DNA from 4 places in the Nocardia amikacinitolerans genome. Region 2 is predicted to be linked to each of the others. Evidence: riboswitches for the same ligand, from Rfam matches in the RefSeq annotation. Region 2 holds a riboswitch; each other region holds the start of a gene.
The links. Region 2 has a riboswitch for S-adenosylmethionine ahead of CRP45_RS27990 (aminotransferase class V-fold PLP-dependent enzyme). Riboswitches for the same ligand answer to the same signal wherever they lie in the genome.
Positions count from the first base shown of each region.

Region 1: linked by a shared signal. The riboswitch ahead of CRP45_RS22030 (rhodanese-like domain-containing protein) and the one ahead of CRP45_RS27990 (aminotransferase class V-fold PLP-dependent enzyme) in region 2 are both predicted to bind S-adenosylmethionine.
Region 3: linked by a shared signal. The riboswitch ahead of CRP45_RS23705 (bifunctional o-acetylhomoserine/o-acetylserine sulfhydrylase) and the one ahead of CRP45_RS27990 (aminotransferase class V-fold PLP-dependent enzyme) in region 2 are both predicted to bind S-adenosylmethionine.
Region 4: linked by a shared signal. The riboswitch ahead of CRP45_RS18040 (ABC transporter substrate-binding protein) and the one ahead of CRP45_RS27990 (aminotransferase class V-fold PLP-dependent enzyme) in region 2 are both predicted to bind S-adenosylmethionine.

Region 1 covers NZ_OBEG01000004.1:808,225-813,217, reverse strand. Annotated here, with positions in the region: partial or broken gene CRP45_RS22040 (FAD-dependent oxidoreductase) at 1-444, opposite strand, end outside; gene CRP45_RS22035 (Rv0361 family membrane protein) at 810-1,259, shown strand; SAM riboswitch class IV at 1,295-1,410, shown strand; gene CRP45_RS22030 (rhodanese-like domain-containing protein) at 1,426-1,842, shown strand; gene CRP45_RS22025 (O-succinylhomoserine sulfhydrylase) at 1,839-3,053, shown strand; gene CRP45_RS34710 (hypothetical protein) at 3,111-3,635, opposite strand; gene CRP45_RS22015 (hypothetical protein) at 4,024-4,932, opposite strand.
Region 2 covers NZ_OBEG01000007.1:111,454-116,446, forward strand. Annotated here, with positions in the region: gene CRP45_RS27980 (Pls/PosA family non-ribosomal peptide synthetase) at 1-2,387, opposite strand, end outside; gene CRP45_RS27985 (LysE family translocator) at 2,598-3,230, opposite strand; SAM riboswitch class IV at 3,319-3,432, shown strand; gene CRP45_RS27990 (aminotransferase class V-fold PLP-dependent enzyme) at 3,479-4,798, shown strand; gene CRP45_RS27995 (helix-turn-helix domain-containing protein) at 4,799-4,975, shown strand.
Region 3 covers NZ_OBEG01000005.1:458,748-463,740, reverse strand. Annotated here, with positions in the region: gene CRP45_RS23715 (MFS transporter) at 116-1,609, opposite strand; gene CRP45_RS23710 (TetR/AcrR family transcriptional regulator) at 1,747-2,556, shown strand; SAM riboswitch class IV at 2,609-2,719, shown strand; gene CRP45_RS23705 (bifunctional o-acetylhomoserine/o-acetylserine sulfhydrylase) at 2,806-4,134, shown strand; gene metX (homoserine O-acetyltransferase MetX) at 4,131-4,993, shown strand, end outside.
Region 4 covers NZ_OBEG01000003.1:821,353-826,345, reverse strand. Annotated here, with positions in the region: gene CRP45_RS18050 (glycosyltransferase family 2 protein) at 1-704, shown strand, start outside; gene CRP45_RS18045 (hypothetical protein) at 1,006-1,743, opposite strand; SAM riboswitch class I at 2,088-2,181, shown strand; gene CRP45_RS18040 (ABC transporter substrate-binding protein) at 2,431-4,050, shown strand; gene CRP45_RS18035 (ABC transporter permease) at 4,052-4,993, shown strand, end outside.

The DNA.
Region 1 (4,993 bases), on a different contig from region 2:
CGCGTCCAACGGCCACGAACGCGACACGTCCGGGTGCCCGTCGTACCAGGACACGAAGTCCGCCGCGCCGTAGGAACCGTCCAGGTCGATGCCAGGGATCGGCAGCGCGCGGTCGGCGTTGGCGCCGGTGGAGAAGATCACCGCGTCGTAGAAGCGACGCAGGTCGTCGAGGGTGATGTCGGTGCCGTAGTCGATGTTGCCGAGCAGGCGCACCTGCTCCTTGTCGAGCACCTTGTGCAGGGCGGTGATGATGCCCTTGATCCGCGGATGGTCCGGCGCGACGCCGTAGCGGATCAACCCGAACGGCGCGGGCATGCGCTCGTACAGGTCGATGCTCACCTCGGCATCGGACTTCATCAACGCGTCGGCGGCGTAGATCCCGGCCGGTCCTGCGCCCACGATCGCGATGCGGAGCGGGCGAGTCGCTGCACTCTGTTCGGTCATCTCTTACGCGCACCCTTATGGTCGAAACGTTCAATGGCGTCCGTCTTAGCTTAGGCTAAGTTGACGGACCGCTTGTTTGCACCCGGCGCCACGAACTCTGGTGATGCTGGCTCGTGGCTCTCACGGCCCCCAGATCGCTACGACGGTGAGCTGCCATATGGCTATGGCAGCAGGTCTCAATCTCGCGATTCTATCGGTGCTGCCGGTTGTCGCCCGCGCCGGTGCGGTGAACTGGGTGGATGCCCGCCGCCGCGGGCTCGGTGCCGGACGGGCCCGCTTCCCACGATAGCCGCGCGAAACGGGCAGGCGCTTCGCGTGCGGGGGCCGGGCGTCGGATACCCCCGCCGACCAGGGATGATCGATGCATGACCGAGCAGAAGTCCCCCGACGAAGGCGAACCGATCGAGGTCGATCAGACCGACAAGCGCTCCCTCGCGCCGTTCCTTGCCGCGGCCGCGCTGGCCGTCGTCGTGCTGGTGGCCATTGGGCTCGGCGGCGTGCTGTCGCCCGCTGAGAAAAATGTCACAGAGGCCGAGAAGATCGCCGGCGCCGTCGGCAACTTCGTCGAGGGCGCCAACAACACCGACATGGTGCCGCCACCGGGCACCGGCTGCCCCGATTTCGACCCCGCCAAGTCGCCGTTGGCCGGGCAGGAAGGCACCGGTAAGGCAATCGAACTCATAGCCGTCACCGATCAGACCCTCAACGGCGACCGGGCCAAGGCCACGGTGACCACCAAGGTCGACGGCAAGGAGTACACCGCGACCTGGAACCTCACCCGGACGGACGACAAATGGCTCGTCTGCAATGTTTGACACGGTGACCTCGGTGCAGGCAATCTCAGTCCCTAGGTCATGAGAACCAGCGCCAAGCCCCGGCTCAGCTGGTCGGCAACCCTCCTCCGCGGTGGGGTGCTCCGGGTGACGACCTGGCCGCGCACCGAACCAGGTGCGGCAAGTGCGGATTCACAGGAGGTTCGAGATGACTTACGCCGGTGACATCACCCCGCAGCAGGCGTGGGAGGTGTTGCGCGACAATCCCGCCGCCGTCTTGGTGGACGTGCGCACCGAGGCGGAATGGCGCTTCGTCGGAGTGCCCGACACCAGTTCGATCGAGCGACCCACCGTGCTGATCGAGTGGGTCGACGGCAACGGCGCGCCCAACCCGCAGTTCACCGAGCAGCTGAGCAAGGCGCTGGAGGGTCGCGACCCCGAGGCGCCCGTCGTCTTCCTGTGTCGCTCCGGCCAGCGTTCCGCGCACGCGGCGACCGTCGCCACCCGGCTCGGCATCGAGCCCTCCTACAACGTGATCGAGGGCTTCGAGGGCTCGCTCGACGCGTCCGGCCATCGCGGCGCCACCGGCTGGCGTGCCACCGGCCTGCCGTGGAGGCAGTCGTGATCACCGGCGGCGCGTTCGACAAGCCGCTGCCCGAGGGCGTCGGCCCTGCCACCCTCGGGGTGCGCGGCGGCCTGCGTCGCTCCGGTTTCGAGGAGACCGCCGAGGCCCTGTATCTCACCTCCGGCTTCGTCTACGAGAGCGCGGAGGCGGCCGAGGCGGCGTTCACCGGCGAGGTGGAGCACTTCGTCTACTCCCGCTACGGCAACCCGACGGTCGCCATGTTCGAGGAGCGGATCCGGCTGCTCGACGGCGCCGAGGCGGCGTTCGCGACCGCCAGTGGCATGTCGGCGGTGTTCACGGCGCTCGGCGCGCTGCTCGGCGCGGGCGATCGGTTGGTCGCCGCGCGCAGCCTGTTCGGCTCCTGCTTCGTGGTGTGCAACGAGATCCTGCCGCGCTGGGGCGTGGAGACGGTGTTCGTCGACGGTGAAGACCTCGACCAGTGGGAGCAGGCGCTCTCGGTGCCGACCACGGCGGTGTTCTTCGAGACCCCGGCCAACCCGATGCAGACGCTCGTCGACGTGCGCCGGGTGACCGAGCTCGCGCATGCCGCGGGCGCGAAAGTCGTGCTGGACAACGTCTTCGCGACGCCGCTGTTGCAGAAGGGCTTCGAGCTCGGCGCCGACGTCATCGTCTACTCGGGCACCAAGCACATCGACGGCCAGGGCCGCGTCCTCGGCGGCGCGATCCTCGGTTCCCAGGAGTACATCGACGGTCCGGTGAAGACGCTCATGCGCCACACCGGTCCCGCGCTGAGCCCGTTCAACGCGTGGACCCTGCTCAAGGGTCTGGAGACGATGCCGCTGCGGGTGCGCCACAGCACCGAATCGGCGCTGCGGATCGCGCGTTTCCTGGAGACCAACAAGTCGGTCAGCTGGGTGAAATACCCGTTCCTGGAATCGCATCCGCAGTACGACCTGGCCCGCAGCCAGATGTCCGGCGGCGGCACGGTGGTCACCTTCGAGTTGAACGCCCCGGCCGACGAAGCCAAGAAGCGAGCCTTCGAGGTGCTGAACAGGCTGCGGATCGTCGACATCTCCAACAACCTCGGCGACTCCAAAACCCTGATCACCCACCCGGCCACGACGACCCACCGCGCCATGGGCCCGGAGGGTCGCGCCACCATCGGCCTGTCCGACGGGGTCGTGCGCATCTCCGTCGGCCTCGAGGACGTGGAAGATCTGCTCGCCGATCTTGATCACGCCTTGAGCTAGACCCGGCCTCGCTAGTCCGCACAGCGACGACAACGCTGTGCGGAGTGGCGAAAAGGACTACGGCACGAACACTTCCGCATTAGCCGGGATGGAGGGGCCGTCGGTGCGGACGGTGAGCTGAACCCGTCCGGGACCGGTGTCCGCGACGATGGTGGTAGGGCCGAGACGCTGCCACCCCGGGACGAACCGGCTGACGCTGCCCCGCTGTCCGGTGTCCACGTTGTGCCAGTCGACCACCGCGGTGGCGTCGCAAGCGAGCAACTGCGGACCCCATGTCCCGATCGGCGAGAATCCCGGGATTACGCGCACGACGACCGCGTGTGCCGCACCTGGAGCCTCGGAGTATTGGTAGAGCGGGCCATCGAAGGCGGTGCCGCCGACGGAGAACATACCGACGCACGCACCGTTGCCGAGCGCGAAGACCGGGGCGAGATTGAAACTGTTCTGCGCGCACGAGCGAGGCTCGACATTCGACCACCCGAGCTGACAGGGACCGGGGTCGGCTTGGGCGGGCGCTGCGGCGACGGCCAAACCCGCGCCGAAGAGGGCGGTGGCCGCCAGATAGCTGATCGTGCGCTTCATGCGCGTACTCCGTTCATTCGATGGACGGTGGTCTACGAGCTGTGTTGCGATACCGGCGCTTTCGATCATGCCGGGGTTCGTCGGCGACCGACTGGAGCCGCCACTGCATCAGTCGGTCGAGCGACCAATTCCGTTACCTGCCACCTCGCCTTCGAGCCGACACACACCTTGCCGACACACACCTTCGGCCCACCCGCACTGATCCCGCCGTCCCTGTCCCCGCCTAAGGAAACCGTTCGATCATGGCCCCTTGGCACACCCGCCCGGCCCTGATCCACTAGCCCCTGTGGACAAGTCCCCGCCTGGGGAAAACCTTGCTGCCACACACTTTTTATACGCCTCACACAGGCGGTGGCTATGTGAGACGTGCACAGGCTATGTGGCGGCATCAGATTCGCTCCGCCGGTGTCCAGGTGCCGAGGCGGTGGGCGGGGGTAATTGTTGCGGCGCGCGTGAGGCGGGCCAGCCATGGCGCGGGGTTGTCGAGGTCGTTCCAGGTCCAGCGGACGACGATCCAGCCGAGGGCGCGCAACTCGTCCTCGCGGGCCTTTTCGGCGATGACTACTTCCTCAGGCGTGCGCGAGCCACGCAGGGCCGCAGCGTATTTCACGAGGCCGTCGAATTCGCCGATGACGCCGAGTTCGGGAAAGAGGAAGTCGACGCGGCCGATGAATCGCCCGGTCGGGGATTCGAGGACGGCTTGCGGTTCCGGGCTCGGCAGGCGCGCGACATGCATGGCGACGCGGCTCCGCGACTCGCCCGCGCTTTCGGAGCGCCCGTCCAAGAAGTCGACGACCCGACGCGCGGCGGGTGCTCCCGGACGGCCGGTTGCTCGCGCGAGTTGGTCGGACAAGTCGGCGCGCGTGGTCTTTTCGAGTCGTAATGCGCTGTCGCCGATGACTACCGCTTGCTCGAAAGGGACAGTGCGAGCCAGGTCGATGACGGTCCTGGCCACGCTGGTCACGCGGAGTTCGCCGATCCGCACCACTTCGTCCGGCTCGGTGCGGGTCGCATGCACCGTGACCCGACGGCTGACGCGACCACCGGTCGAACGATCACGCGTCAGATGGACCTGGGCCATCGGGACGTTCCAGTGCGTCAACCCGTGCGCGACCGAAGCCGACACGTGGCTCACCACCGCCTCGTGACTCGCACCGGCCGCGACGGCCCGGGTCAGCACCAGGTGGCGCTCTTCCAGGCGCATTCCCTCGGTCTGCTCCGCCCGGATGTACGCGCCGCGGTGCACCCGCCGCCACATCGGTCCGTGCAACTCCCGATCGGTGAAACCCTCGGTCACGGCACGACATCGGGATATGGGAAGGGGCGCGTTCATGGTTCGATCATGAACCCTTGGCACA
Region 2 (4,993 bases):
AGGATCGAGCGCGCGCCGACCACCGCGCCGGGGCCGATGGTGATCGGTCCGATGTGCACGAGGTCGCCGTCGATCCAGTAGCCGGACAGATCGACCTCGGGTTCCACGCTGCACCCGTCGCCCAGTTCGAGCATCCCGGTGACCGGCGGCAACGTGTGCAGGTCGACGCCCTTGCCGATGCGCGCGCCGAGCGCCCGCGCGAACGGCACCATCCACGGTGCGCCGGAAAGGTTCTCGGCGCCGCTCGCCTCGGACAGCCGCACCGCCGCCCACAGACGCAGGTGCACCGAGCCGCCGCGCGGATAGCTGCCCGGCTCGATACCGCGCAACAGCACGCGCGACCCGGCAACGCACAGCGCCATCCGGCCTGGCGGGGAGATGAAGAGCAGGAACGCGATCAGCGCCCACCACCAGGACAGTCGAGGCAGCCAGGGCAGCGATCCCGACCACGCCGCGATATTGCCGACGATGGCCAGCCAAGTGAGCCACTGCAATCCGGTCAGGGTGGTCAGCGGCACCGTGGCGAGCACCTGCACCCACTGCGCGGCGCGCGGGGTCGGGCGCACGGTGCGTTCCACGACCGCGGCGGTGGGGACGCTGGCGTCGAGCCAGTCGGCGAGCGCGCCGAGGCGCGGATGGTCGTAGAGATCGGCGACGGCGACCCGCGGATAGCGTTCGCGCAGCGCGGTGACCAGCTGGGCGGCGGCGAGCGAGCCGCCGCCGAGGTCGAAGAAGTCGGCGTCGGGGCCGGTCGCCTCGGCGCCGAGGATGGCGTCCCAGAGTCCGGCGACCCAACGCGCGGTGGGGGACATGTCGGCGTCGGCGGGCTTGGTCTTAGGCAGCGGCCACGGCAAAGCGTCGCGGTCGACCTTGCCCGAGGTGCGGGTGGGCAGTTCGCCGACCACCGCGAGGCGCGGCACCATCGGTGCGGGCAGCTGTCCGGCGAGCAGTTCGCGGGCGGCGTGCACGTCGAAGTCGGCGTCCGGTCCGGTGAGGTAGCCGACCAGCATCTTGTTGCCCGCCTTGGTCGTTCGGATCGCGGCGGCCGCTCCGGTGACGCCGGGCAGATGCTGGAGCGCGTTGTCGATCTCGCCGAGTTCGATGCGGCGGCCGCCGAGCTTGATCTGATCGTCGGCGCGGCCGAGGAAGACGAGTCCGGCGCGCTCGTTGCGGACCAGATCGCCGCTGCGGTAAGCGCGTTCCCAGCCGAGTGCGGGCAGCGGCCCATACTTCTCGGCGTCCTTGGCGGGATCCAGGTAGCGGCCGAGTCCGACGCCGCCGATGACGAGTTCGCCCGATTCGCCCTCGCCGACCGGGTTGCCCTGCGCGTCGACCACCGCCAGATCCCAGCCGTCCAACGGCAATCCGATGCGAATCGGCGGCTCTCCGGTGAGCAGGGCCGCGCACGCCACGACGGTGGCCTCGGTGGGGCCGTAGGTGTTCCACACCTCGCGGCCCGAATCCTCGTCGCCCGCAAGGCGTTCGGCGAGTTCCGGCGGCACGGCCTCGCCGCCGAAGATCAGCAGCCGAACCGGTTCCAGTGCCTCGGCGGGCCAGGTCGCGGCCAGCGTCGGCACGGTCGAGACGATGCTGATTTCCCGACGAACCAGCCAAGGCCCGAGGTCCGCGCCGGTGCGCACCAGCGCGCGCGGGGCGGGCACCAGGCAGGCGCCGTGCCGCCAGGCCAGCCACATCTCCTCGCAGGAGGCGTCGAAGGCGACCGAGAGACCGGCGAGGACACGGTCGCCGGGGCCGATGGGCGCGTCCTGCAGGAAGAGTCGAGACTCGGCGTCGACGAAAGCGGCGGCGTTGCGGTGGGTGACCGCGACGCCCTTGGGGGTGCCGGTGGAGCCGGAGGTGAAGATGATCCAGGCGTCGTCTTCGGGGGTGGGGAGGGCATGATCGGATTGCGTTGGCGCGGTGTCGCGTTCGACGACCGGACGGATTCCGTCGACTCCGGCGATGGCGCTGACCCGGGCCTCGCCGAACACCAAACGGGCACGCTCGTCCGGGTCGTCGGCGTCGACCGGGACGTACGCGGCGCCCGCCCACAGCACGGCGAGGATCGTGACGTAGAGATCATGGCTGCCGGAAGGCATCCGGACGCCGACCCGGTCACCCGACCGCACGCCCGCCGCCGTGAGCTCGCCCACTCGGTGCTGGATCGCGGCGAGCAGCTCGCGATACGTGAGCAGGATCTCGCCGTCGTCGATGGCGTGCGCGTCCGGATGGGCTTCGGCGGTCGCCGAAAGAATGTCGACCAGGGTCCGTGCGGGAGGCGCGGCGACCCCGCGCCGGAGGGGATCGGACAGCGCTCGCCCGGTCGGGCCCTCGCCCGCCGCGGTGTCTACCTGCGGCTGGAGCATCACGTCCGACCCACCTCTCATAGACCTGCCTTGCGTCGCCGTTGGTTGTCTCACATGAGGGTTACCGATTGGCAAACGCCACGGTGACCAACAGACCAAGGTACCCGCGGTATCGGTGAAATCGCCGGGCTCGCGGTGTGATGTCGAGGGGCGAACCCGCTGTGCGAAATGGCTGATAGGCCAGATTCGGTCCGGTCGTGCGCGGGTTTCGGACGCGTCCGGCAGCGTCCGTCAGGTCGCCGAGGCCGCGGTGCCGAGTCCCAGCGCCGTGAGGATTCCGGCGCTGGCCTGTTCGAGCCGATCGCGGACCTTCGGACTGCGCAGGAACGCCACCGCGCGGGCGGCGAGCAGGGCGAGCAGGATCATTTCGACGGCCGCGACGGTGCATTCGATCGCGCCGAGCGCGAGGGTGTTGAGAAAAGTGATCTCGGTCAGGAACTGGGGCAGCACGGCCAGGTAGAACAGGCCGACCTTCGGGTTGAACAGACACGAGACCACGCCCGCCGTGAACGCCGAGCGAACCGAGGGCGCGGTTTTCCCGCCGCTGGAATCGAATTCGGGATCGGCCAGTGCCCGCCGCCTGCGCAATTCGATGAGCGTGCGAATTCCCAAGTACACCAAATAGATTCCGCCGACGATCTTCAGCGCGCGATACGCGGTGGCGGATTGCTCCAGGAGCGCGGCGACGCCCGCGGCAACCACCACCGCCCACACCAAGCCGCCGAGCGCGGAACCCACCGCCGCGGCGATGCCGGGACGGGCGTCCACGATCGAAAAGCGCAGCACCAGGAACGAATCCGGCCCCGGAGTGAGGGAAAGCAGGACGCACAATCCGACGAAGCTCAGCAGCAGGGAGGGCGTCATCCACCGAGTGCAGCGCAGTTCTGTCGTCGGCGCAACCAATTGATCCGGAGGTTGACAGAGCCGCGTGCGGTCTGCCAACCTCGAAACAGGTCATGAGTACCAGCGCTAAGCCCCGGCTAGCTGGTCGGCAACCCTCCTCCGCGGTGGGGTGCTCCGGGTGACGACCGGGCCGCCGCCCGACCGGGTGCGGCAAGCGCGGACTCGACGAATCTCTCGATTGCGAGTCCCATAGCCGACGGGATTACGTGATGACTTCTGTTGTGGACCAGACCTGCGCCGCCTTCGCCCGCGTCTCGGGTGACGATCTGCCGGTGCCGCTCGTGCAGGGCGGAACCCGCACCTACGCCAACTTCGACTACGCCGCGAGCGCGCCCGCGCTGGCCCAGGTCACCGACCGGATCCAGCGGTTGTTGCCGTACTACGCCAGCGTGCACCGCGGCGCAGGTTACGCCTCGCGCATCTCCACCGAGTGCTACGAGGCGGCCCGCGGTTCGGTCGCCCGTTTCCTCGACGCCGACGACGACCAGGTGGTGGTGTTCACCCGCAACACGACCGACTCGCTGAACCTGCTCGCGTCCTGCGTGCCGGGCGACACCGTGGTGCTCGACATCGAACATCACGCCAATTTCCTGCCGTGGACGCGGCACGGACGCCGGGTGGTGCGCGCCGCCGACACCGTCGCCGAGACCATCCGATTGCTGGTGGCGGAGTTGTGCAGCAAGCCCGCCGCGCTGCTCGCGGTCACGGGGGCGTCGAATGTCACCGGGGAAGTGGTGCCGTTGGAGCGGCTCGCCGACATCGCGCACCAGTGCGGGGCGCGCATTTTGGTCGACGCGGCCCAGCTCGCGCCGCACCGGCGAATCAGTCTGCGGGAGAAGGGTATCGACTATCTCGCCTTCTCGGGTCACAAGCTGTACGCGCCGTTCGGTGCAGGTGTGCTGGTCGGCCGCCGCGACTGGCTGGATCGGGCCGAGCCGTATCTCGCGGGCGGCGGTGCGGTCCGCGCGGTGAGCACCGAGCACACCGAATGGGCGCCCGCGCCGCAGCGGCACGAGGCGGGTTCGCCGAACGTGCTCGGCGCTGCCGCGATCGCCGCCGCCTGCGACGCGCTCGCCGCCATCGACCCCGCGGCGTTGGCCGCGCACGAACGCCTGCTCGCCGACCGCCTGCGCGACGGACTGTGCGCCATCCCGGGCGTCGAGACGCTGCGCATCTGGTCCGACAGTCCCGATTCCGTCGGCATCGTCGCGTTCACCGTCGCGGGCTTCGCACCCGGCCACGTCGCCGCCTACCTTTCCGCCGAACACGCCATCGGCGTGCGCGACGGCCGCTTCTGCGCCCACCCGCTGCTCGCCCGCCTCGGCCTCGACGGCGCACTGCGCGCAAGCATCGGCCTCGGCACCACGTCCACCGACATCGACCGCCTCGTCGACGCCGTCGCCACCCTTGTCCACCGCGGCCCCTCCTGGAACTACGCCGAAACCGACGGCCTCTGGAACCCCACCCCCGAAACCCGCCCCTTCACCGCCACCCCCACCACCGGCGCCACCCCCTGCCTCATCGCCTGAATCCTCGGCCGCACCAGATCCGCCGAAACCGCGCTCGCGCAAGCGGCGGGGATGACCCAGTCGGCGGTAGCGCGGTTCGAAGCGGGCGGGACTATCCCGAGCCTGCCCGTTCTGGAGCGGTTGGCCAGTGCGCTGGACGCGGACCTCGTTGTCGAAGTGAAGCCGCGAGTCGCCTAGGGGCATCGTGCGTTGCGC
Region 3 (4,993 bases), on a different contig from region 2:
TCCATCATGTCATCCCGGGCAAGTCAGGCGCTCCGACCTGGGCGGAAGCCCAACGGCGGCCGGACGCGCGAGACGGCCCGCGCACCACATATGCACGGGCCGTCCCCGGTGTCGCTCAGACCGCGAGCGGGACGCGAACGCCCTCCTCCGCGTCCTCGGCGAAGTCCGCAGGCCCGGCCTTGATCATCAGCGCGATCACCGGAATCGCGGCGAGGAAGAAGCCGGCGCCGACGTAGAACGCGACGTCGTAGCTGTGGATGGCGGCGCGAGCGGCCAGGTCGTCGACGGTCGGGTTGTCGGCGAGGTAGTCCTTCGCCGCCTGCACCGAGATGGTGGTGAGCAGCGCGGTGCCGACCGCGCCGCCGACCTGCTGGGCGGCGTTGAGCAACGCGCTGGCGACACCGGCGTCGGCCTCGTCCACCCGGTGCAGCGCGACCGCCTGCATGCCGACGAACAGCGGCCCCATGCCGAGCGCGATCAGCAACTGGGCGGGCAGCACACCGGCGGCATAGCTGTCGCCGTAGCTCAGCTGCGCCAGCCAGAGCAGCCCGACAACACCGAGCGCGGCGCCCGCGACCATCAGCGGACGCGGTCCGAGCTTGGGCAGCAGTGCGCTGGTGACGCCCGCCGACACCGCGATGCCCACCGGGAACGGCAGGAACGCGACGCCCGCCTTCAGCGGCGAGTAGCCGAGCGTGACCTGGAAGTAGAAGGAGAGGAACAGGAACATCGCGAACATCGCGATGGGGATCAGCAGCGCGGCGAGCAGCGCGCCACCTCGGTTGCTCTCCCCCGGAATGCGCAGGGGCAACAGCGGATTCGACGAACGACGCTCGATGACGACGAACGCGACGAGCAGCGCGAGCCCGGCGACGAGCAGCGCGAGGGTTCCGCCCGAGGTCCAGCCGTGATCGGCGGCGCGGCTGAAGCCGTACACGATGGCGATCAGACCCGCCGTCACGGTGACGGCACCGGGCACGTCGTAGCCGCCGGTCCGCGGCGCGGGCACGTCCTTGATGACGAACGCGAGCGCGCCGACGAACGCGAGAATCGCGATGGGGGTGTTGACCAGCAGGGTCCACCGCCATGACGCGTACTCGGTGAGCGCGCCGCCCGCGATCAGGCCGATCGCGGCGCCGCCCGCGGAGATGCCCGCGAACACCGCGAAGGCGCGGGCCCGCTCCTTCGCCTCGGTGAACGTCACCGAGACCAGCGCGAGCGCGGCGGGTGCGAGCAGCGCGGCGAACGCGCCCTGCAGGCCGCGGCCCGCGAAGAGCTGGGCGCCGTTCTGCGCTAGACCCGCGAGCGCCGAGGCGGCCGCGAAGCCGATCAGGCCGACCAGGAAGATCCGGCGGCGGCCGAGGTAGTCGGCGAGGCGGCCGCCGAGCAGCAGCAGGCCGCCGAAGATCAGCGTGTACGCCGTGAGGGCCCACTGCTTGTCGCCCTCGCTGATGCCGAGGTCACGCTGCGCGAACGGCAGCGCGATCGTCACGATGGTCGCGTCGAGGACCACCATCAGCTGGGCAAGGCCGATCACGCCGAGCGCCAGCCAGCGGGCCGAGTCGCGCCGGTCGTCCGGCGCGTGCACCGCTGTCGATATCTCGCTCACTTTGTCTCCTCGTCGTCGGAAGTGCGCGTTAGGGCAATCCTGTCACTGTCCGACATTTGGCGTCAATAGAAAAATGTCGCAGTCAGACATTTGCCATGTTGCGACAGTTGAGCGAGTGTCTGAGTTACAGTGGGGAGATGCTCGACTCATCGACGCCGGCGGGCACGAACGCGGCCGAGAACGCCGCCGCGACCGGGAACAGCACCGGCCGCGCGGCCTCGGGGAGCGTCGCGTCCGCCAACCAGGAAAACCCGGTGTCCTCGACGCGAGAAGGCGCCGTGACCTCGAGGCGAGAAGACGCGGCACCTCTGGGCCTACGCGAGCGCAAGAAGCAGCAGACGAGGCAGCGCATCATGAACATCGCGCTCGAGCTGTGCGACAAGCAGGGCTTCGACGCGACGACGGTCGAGCAGATCGCGAACGCGGCCGACGTCTCGCCGCGCACCGTCAACCGGTATTTCGAGACGAAAGAGGACATCGTCCTCGCGCCCATCCTCGACTTCGGCCAAATGGTTGCCGAGAAGTTGCGAGAAGAGCCGCTCGGCGGCAACGAACTGCGCGCGCTGTGCAACGCCTATCTCCGGGTGATCGATGACGCGGCGAGCGAGAACTCGGCCGTATCGTTCTGCAGGTTCCAGCAGATGCAGCGAGTCGCGCGTGACAGCCCTTCGGTCAACAGCCGCGCGCTGGAGTTCGCCGACAGCAAGTCCGATGCCATCACCGCGGTGCTCGCCGAACGTCTCGGCACCACGCAAGGGGCGCTGAGCGTGCGATTGCTCGTCTCCACCTGGCAGATGCTGTGTCATCTCGCGATGGACGTGCACGGCGAGCTGATCATGGACGGCGATCCGGAGACCGCGGTGCACGCGGCGCGGGCGACGCTGCTCGACGCGTACGCGGAGTTCATGCGGGTCTGCGCGGAACCGGTGACCGAATCGGCGGAGTGAGATCGGCTACGAATTTCGGCCATTGGCCGCCCGCCAGCTACCATGTCCGTCAGGTCATGAGTGCCAGCGCCAAGCCCCGGCTCGCTGGACGGCAACCCTCCAGCAGCGGTGGGGTGCTCCGGGTGATGACCGGGCCCTCGAAGGTCGAGGGCAAGCGCGCTGTCAGGAGGTTCCCGGAAATGTGTTGTCCTGGATAGACCGCATCACCGATCTCGTTAGTTCCGGCGAACAACTCTTGTGGAGCATGACATGACCGACCCCGTAGCGGCCGAGTTCGATCCTGCCCGTTGGTCCTTCGAGACCAAGCAGGTGCATGCGGGCCAAGCCCCCGATCCGAGCACCGGCGCCCGCGCCCTGCCGATCTACCAGACCACCTCCTACGCCTTCCGCGACACCGACCACGCGGCGGCGCTGTTCGGTCTCGCCGAGCCGGGCAACATCTACACCCGCATCATGAACCCGACCCAGGATGTGGTCGAGCAGCGCATCGCCGCCCTGGAAGGCGGTGTCGCCGCGCTGCTGCTGGCCTCCGGGCAGGCCGCGGAGACTTTCGCGATTCTCAATCTCGCCGAGGCTGGCGACCACATCGTGTCCAGCCCGCACCTGTACGGCGGCACCTACAACCTCTTCCACTACTCGCTGCCCAAGCTCGGCATCGAGGTCTCGTTCGTCGAGGACCCGGACGATCTCGAGCAGTGGCGCGCGGCGATCCGGCCCAACACCAAGGCGTTCTTCGGCGAGACAATCGCCAATCCCAGCAGCGCCGTGTTCGACATCCCCGGCATCGCCGAGGTCGCGCACGCCGCGGGAATCCCGCTGATCGTGGACAACACCGTCGCGACCCCGTACCTGATCCAGCCGCTGGCGCACGGCGCCGACATCGTGGTGCACTCCGCCACCAAGTACCTGGGCGGGCACGGCGCGGCCGTCGCCGGTGCGATCGTCGACGGCGGAAAGTTCGACTGGACCGTCCGCGACGACAAGGGTGAGCCGCGCTTCCCCGGCTTCACCACCCCGGACCCGAGCTACAACGGCGTGGTCTTCGCCGACCTCGGCGCGCCCGCCTACGCGCTGAAGGCCCGCGTGCAGCTGCTGCGCGACCTGGGCGCGGCGGTCTCGCCGTTCAACGCGTTCCTGATCGCGCAGGGCATCGAGACGCTGAGCCTGCGCGTCGAGCGCCACGTCGCCAACGCGCAGGCGGTCGCGGAATTCCTGACGCAGCATCCGGCCGTCGAAGCGGTCCATTACGCGGGACTGCCCGGCTCGCCTTGGCACGAGCGGGCCAAGCGGCTCGCGCCGAGGGGGACCGGCGCGATCGTCTCGTTCGAGCTGCGCGGCGGCGTCGACGCGGGCAAGAAGTTCGTGGACGCGTTAGTCCTGCACAGCCACGTCGCTAACATCGGGGACGTGCGTTCTCTGGTGATCCATCCGGCCTCCACGACGCACTCCCAACTGACACCCGAGCAACAGCTCGCCTCCGGCGTCACCCCGGGACTGGTCCGCCTCGCCGTGGGCATCGAGGGAATCGACGACATTCTGGCCGATCTGCGCGCCGGATTCACGGCGGCGACGACGTGACCGTGAGCACCGAGCAGAGCATCGAGTCCGGCGTCGGCCTGCTGCCGCCGCCGGACGGTCGGCCCGGCGTCATCGCGATCGGGGACGTGCGGCTGGAAAGCGGCGCGGTGATTCCGGACGTGCACCTCGCCGTGCAGCGGTGGGGCGAGCTCTCCCCCGCCCTGGACAATGTGGTGCTCGTCGAGCACGCTCTGACCGGTGATTCGCACGTCGTCGGCACGCCCGACGACATCCACTCCCAGCCCGGCTGGTGGGAGGGCATGGTCGGCCCGGGCGCGCCGGTGGACACCGACGAATGGTGTGTGATCGCGACCAACGTGCTCGGCGGCTGTAAGGGCAGCACCGGGCCGTCGTCGCTCGCGCCGGACGGCAAGCCGTGGGGTTCGCGTTTCCCGGAGATCTCCATCCGCGATCAGGTGAGCGCCGAGGCCGCGCTGCTGGATCTGCTCGGCATCGAGCGGCTCGCCGCTGTGGTCGGCGGATCGATGGGCGGCATGCGGGTGCTGGAGTGGATGATCGGCGCGCCCGAACGGGTGGCCGCGGCGCTGGTGCTGGCCGTCGGCGCGCGCGCCACCGCCGACCAGATCGGCACCCAGACCACCCAGATCGCCGCCATCAAGGCCGACCCGGACTGGCAGGGCGGCGACTATCACGACACCGATCGCGCGCCGATGACCGGCATGGGTATCGCGCGCCGCATCGCACACCTCACCTACCGCACCGAGGGCGAACTCGACCACCGCTTCGAGAACCACGCGCAGGGTTCCGAGGATCCGTGGAACGGCGGCCGCTACGCGGTGCAGAGCTACCTGGATCACCAAGCCGAAAAGCTGTGCAAGCGTTTCGATCCCGCCACCTA
Region 4 (4,993 bases), on a different contig from region 2:
CGCGCGCGGTGCGCGATCGGGGCGCGGCCTTGGTCTCGCCGTGGCCGACGCAGGTGGCCGAGACCTTCGCCGAGGCGCTGGTGCAGCCGCTGCTCTGCTGGTCGTGGGCGTCGACGCTGCCCATCGTGCTTGGCAACCGCGGCCACCGCCTGTCTACGGCGGTCGCCTGCGGCCAGTTCCTCGCCTTCGACACCGCCGCCTACCGCGCCATCGGCGGGCACGCCTCGGTAGCGGACAGCCCCACCGAGGACCTCGACATCGCCCGTGCCCTGCGTCGCGCCGGACACACCACCCACCTCGTCGCCGCCGGACGACTCGCCCGCACCCGCATGTACCGCGACGCTGCGGAGATCGAAGCCGGGTACACGCGCTGGCTCTGGTCCGCCTACGGAGGCTCACGTCCGGCGGCCGCCGCCGTGGGAACCGTGCTGGCACTCGGCTATTGGCTCCCCCCGCTGGCCGTCCTGTTCGGCAGCGGAGCGAACCGCCGAACCGGCGCGCTCGGCTACGCCGCCGCCGTCACCGGCCGCCTCCTCGCCCGCTCCCTCGAATCCGGCGGCCCCCTCCGCCGCGCCGACGCGGTCGCGGCACTGGCGCACCCGCTTTCGATCGCCGCCTACCAGCGCCTGGTCCTCCGCTCCCACCGCGCGAAAAGCCGTGGGGCACTGCGCTGGAAGGGTCGCGAACTGCCCGCCATGGACTGATCGGGCGTATTGTGCACCGCACCGTCAACCCCGCAATCACCATTTCTCTCCCGTCGATAGAGAAACGGATTCGACGGTAGTCGAATGGTCGCTGTCAGCGACGACGCAACCGCCATATGACTACCGTCGATTTTCGGCACCCGGGACGGGGCGGGTGCGGTGTGTGGAAGCCGGACCTGCACCCATTCGAACGTCCTGCCGGTGAACAGTGCTCGAATGCGCCTGCACCGCATCCCTATTCGGGCAACGGACGAAACCGGCCCGGTCCAAGGACCGAGCCGGTGGCCGTACTCGTGGGGTTTTACGGGACCGAGGTGATGCCGATGGTCGGGAGGAAGAAGCAGGACTGGTTGCCGTTCTCGACGGTGCCGAAGACGGCGGCGAGAACGGTGCCCTTGCCGGTGTCGACGGGGACGGCGCGGATGCCGCCGACGGGGAGGGCGGCGAAGAAAAATTCCTGGACGGCGCGTTCGGCGTGCGGGCGCAGGTCCGCCGGTACCTCGGCGGGGATCATGGCGCGGAAGATGTCGGCGAGCGGGCCCATTTTGGTGATGCCGCTGCGACCGTTGCTGACATTCAGCCAGGCCACTTGCATACCCGCCGTATTGCGGCTGTCCTGGCTGACGCCGTAGGGCACGAAGGTGAACATGGTCTGCCCGGATTTCACGGCCGTCAGATCCAGGCCGGGAATGGACACCGTGGTCTTGGGCCACGGTCCCGGCATGGCGCCCGCGACGGCGGGCACCAGACCGAAGGTGCTGCCGTTGCCGCAGAACGCCGCGGCGGTCGGGTACAGGAACGGGTCCATCCCGAATCCGCGCAGCGCCTCCACGGTGGACTGGTAGGCGCCGAGCAGATCGCCGGGTGCGGCGGCCTGCTGTTTGCCCGCCAGTTCGGTGGCGGCCGAGGGTGCGGCGGGGACGGGGGCGGGCGCCGCCACGGCGGGGGCGCAGACGCCGAATGCCAGCGCGACCGATCCGGTCGCGGCGGCGGTGAGAGTGGTGAAGCGGCGCAACAGGGTCACAGCGGTGCTCCTCATCGTCGGCACGGTGAGGACACGGTACTCCGGCAAACCCGCTCAGCAGCCGTTTCGGCAATCGGCAAGTTTTCGGCGCGTCGGCTTGCACCCGCATCTCAGAGCGCCATCACGAGCGGACGCGTTCTACCCCGAGCGGCCAGCTGGATGCAGGAACCGACCCGCCGACCCGCCGACCCGCCGACCCGCCGACCCGCCGACCCGCCGACCCGCGCAATGATCGTCCGCCGCAGCGCCCGCCGCCAGGGCTGCGCTCACCCTGATTCCTAACCTTGTCCACCACATGCCCTGCTCCGCATGATGATTCGGCTCGACCCTGCCGCGCCCGGTGCGGACCGGGGTCCGCAACACCATCCAGAGCGACCGAGAGACCTGGCTCGCCGACGTCGCAGCAACCCCCCGACCACCGGGTGCGGGTGCTTCCGCCAGGAACGATGGAGGACCGAATGATCTGCCCACGCGGCCGCGCCCGCCGAACCCGACGCCGCGCCGAGACCCGCCGCCGAACCCCGGCCGGCTGTCCGCGCTGATCCAGCGCCAGACCGCACCGGTCGCAGGCCGGGGCGGTAACCCGCGCATCGCGCGGTCGCGTTCCGATTCCGCCGAGGTGGCGCCGGAACCGCGCCGCCGAATCCCCAGCAGGCCGTTGGCCGCGAGCACCACACCGAGCGAACTCATGGGAGTGACACCGTGATCCGAACCCGCCATCGAATTCTCGCGCTGGTCGGCGCCCTCGCCGCGACGAGCGCCTTGGCCGCCTGCGGCGGCGATTCGAGCGCGCCTGAGACCGACGCGGGTCCGCCACGGCCGGGCGGCACGCTGCGCTACGGGTTGTCCCAGCCGCCGACCTGCTCGGATCCGGCGCAGGCGGGCACCAACCAAACCATCTACGTCGCACGGCAAATCGTCGATTCGCTGACCGATCAGGATCCGCGGACCGGCGAGATCAAACCCTGGCTGGCGCGCAGCTGGGAGATCAGCCCCGACGCGAAGACCTTCACCTTCCATCTCGCCGACGGCGTCACCTTCAGCGACGGCACCCCGCTAACCGCGGAATCGGTACGCAACACCTTCGATTCGGTGCTGCGGCTGGGCGGGGTGAAGGCGCCGCTGGGCGCGAGCTACCTCACCAATTACGTGGGCACCACCGCCGTCGACCGGCTCACCGCGCGCGTGGAGTTCAGCCGGCCCAACGCCCAATTCCTGCAGGCTTCGTCGACCGCGCAGCTCGGCATCCTCGCCGACGCGACAACCGCGAAGTCGGCCGAGCAGCGCTGCCTCGGCGACAACGTCGGCAGCGGGCCGTTCACCTACGTGGGCTGGCGGCAGGACCAGTCGGCGACGCTGGCCAAACGCGCCGGATACCGCTGGGGCTCCGCGGTGTTCGCGCACCAGGGCGAGGCCTACCTGGATCGCATCGAGTTCACGGTGGTGCCGGAATCCGGCGTGCGCACGGGCAGTCTCGTCTCCGGTCAGCTCGACGCGATCAGCGATGCGTTACCGCAGGACGTGCCGCAGCTGGAAGCCGTTGGCGCGCGCCTGCTCAGCACGGCCAATCCCGGCGTGCCGTTCGGCTTCCAGCCCAACGTGACTCGCGGTCCGCTACGCGATCCCGCGGTGCGCCAAGCGCTGCTGCCCGCCATCGATCGAAAGCAGCTGGTGGACACCGTGCTCGGCCCGCAGTTCAACCCCGCCTCCGGTCCGCTGGCCAGCGCCACGCCGGGCTACCAGGACTTCGCGGCGCGGGTAGGCTACGACCCCGCCAAGGCGAAGTACATCCTCGATCAGGCGGGCTGGACGCCCGGCGGTGACGGTATCCGCGCGAAGAACGGTGAGCGCCTGTCCTTCTCGGTGCTGTTCAGCCAGGCGTTCGCGGGCAACCAGGCCATCCTCGAGCTGGTGCAGCAGCAGCTGCGACAGGTCGGTGTGGAACTGAAGCTGGACCTGGTATCCGGGCCGGAGTACACCGCACGACAGAACGCCAAGGATTTCGACGCCACCTACTACAACACCACCCGCGCCGACGGCGACATCCTGCGCGCGGTGTTCGGCATCGACGGCCGCAATCTCAATGCCCGCGAACCTATTCCGCCGCTGGACGACGCTCTCCGCGACCAGCTCAGCACGGCCGACGCCGCCGCGCGCACCGCGCTCATCCGCACCGCCCAGGAGCAGGTGCTAGAGGCCGGGCTGTGGATTCCGACCATCGAACTCTCCCAGGCGATCGGCGCCGCCGCGAACACCAGGGATCTGAAGTTCGAGGCGTCGGCCCGGTTGCAGTTCTTCGACACCTGGCTGAGTGGGCGCTGAGATGGCCCGCTATCTGGCGCTGCGCGTCCTGCAAGCGATCTGGGTGCTGTGGGCGGCGTTCAGCATCTCGTTCGTTGTCCTCTACCTGCTGCCCGCCGATCCGGTCTCCATCGCGGCCGACGGCGGCGCCGCGGGAACACCGGTCGACAAGGCCGCGATCGCGGAGTTGCAAGCCCGATACGGGCTGGATCGTCCACTGTGGGACCAGTATTGGACCGCGCTCGCAAACGCGGTCCGCGGCGATCTCGGACTCTCCATCGCGACCGGGCAACCGGTGACCGAGGCGATCAGCGACGCCGTGCCCTCGACACTCGGATTGGCCTCGCTCGCCCTGCTTTTCGCCACGATCGGCGGAGTAGCGCTGGCCTTCGCCGCGACTTACGCGCGCAGACCGTGGCTGCGTAACCTGCTGGCCGCGCTTCCGCCACTGGGCGTCGCGGTGCCGACGTTCTGGACGGGACTGCTGCTGCTCCAGCTGTTCTCGTTCCAGTGGCGCCTCGCGCCCGCGTTCGGCGGACAGGGACTGCGCGGCACGGTACTGCCCGCGCTGACGCTCGCCGTCCCGATCGGCGCGGTGATCGCCCAGGTGCTCGCGGCAGGACTGGAATCCACCTGGCGGCAGCCGTTCACCGAAGTGGCGCTGGCCAAAGGCGCTTCGCGCTGGTGGGTGCAACGCAGGCACGTGGCCAGGTTGGCCAGCGTGCCCGCGTTCACCATCGCCGGGGTGCTGGTGGGCAACCTGCTGGCCGGTTCGGTCGTCGTGGAGACGGTGTTCGCGCGCACCGGCGTCGGCAGGCTCACGCAGATCTCCGTGCTGGCCCAGGACATTCCGGTGGTGCAGGGCATCGTGCTGCTGACGGCGCTGGTGTTCGTGGTCGTGAATCTGGCGGTGGACCTGCTGTATCCGCTGCTCGACCCGCGGATCACCGTGCGCGGCACGCGT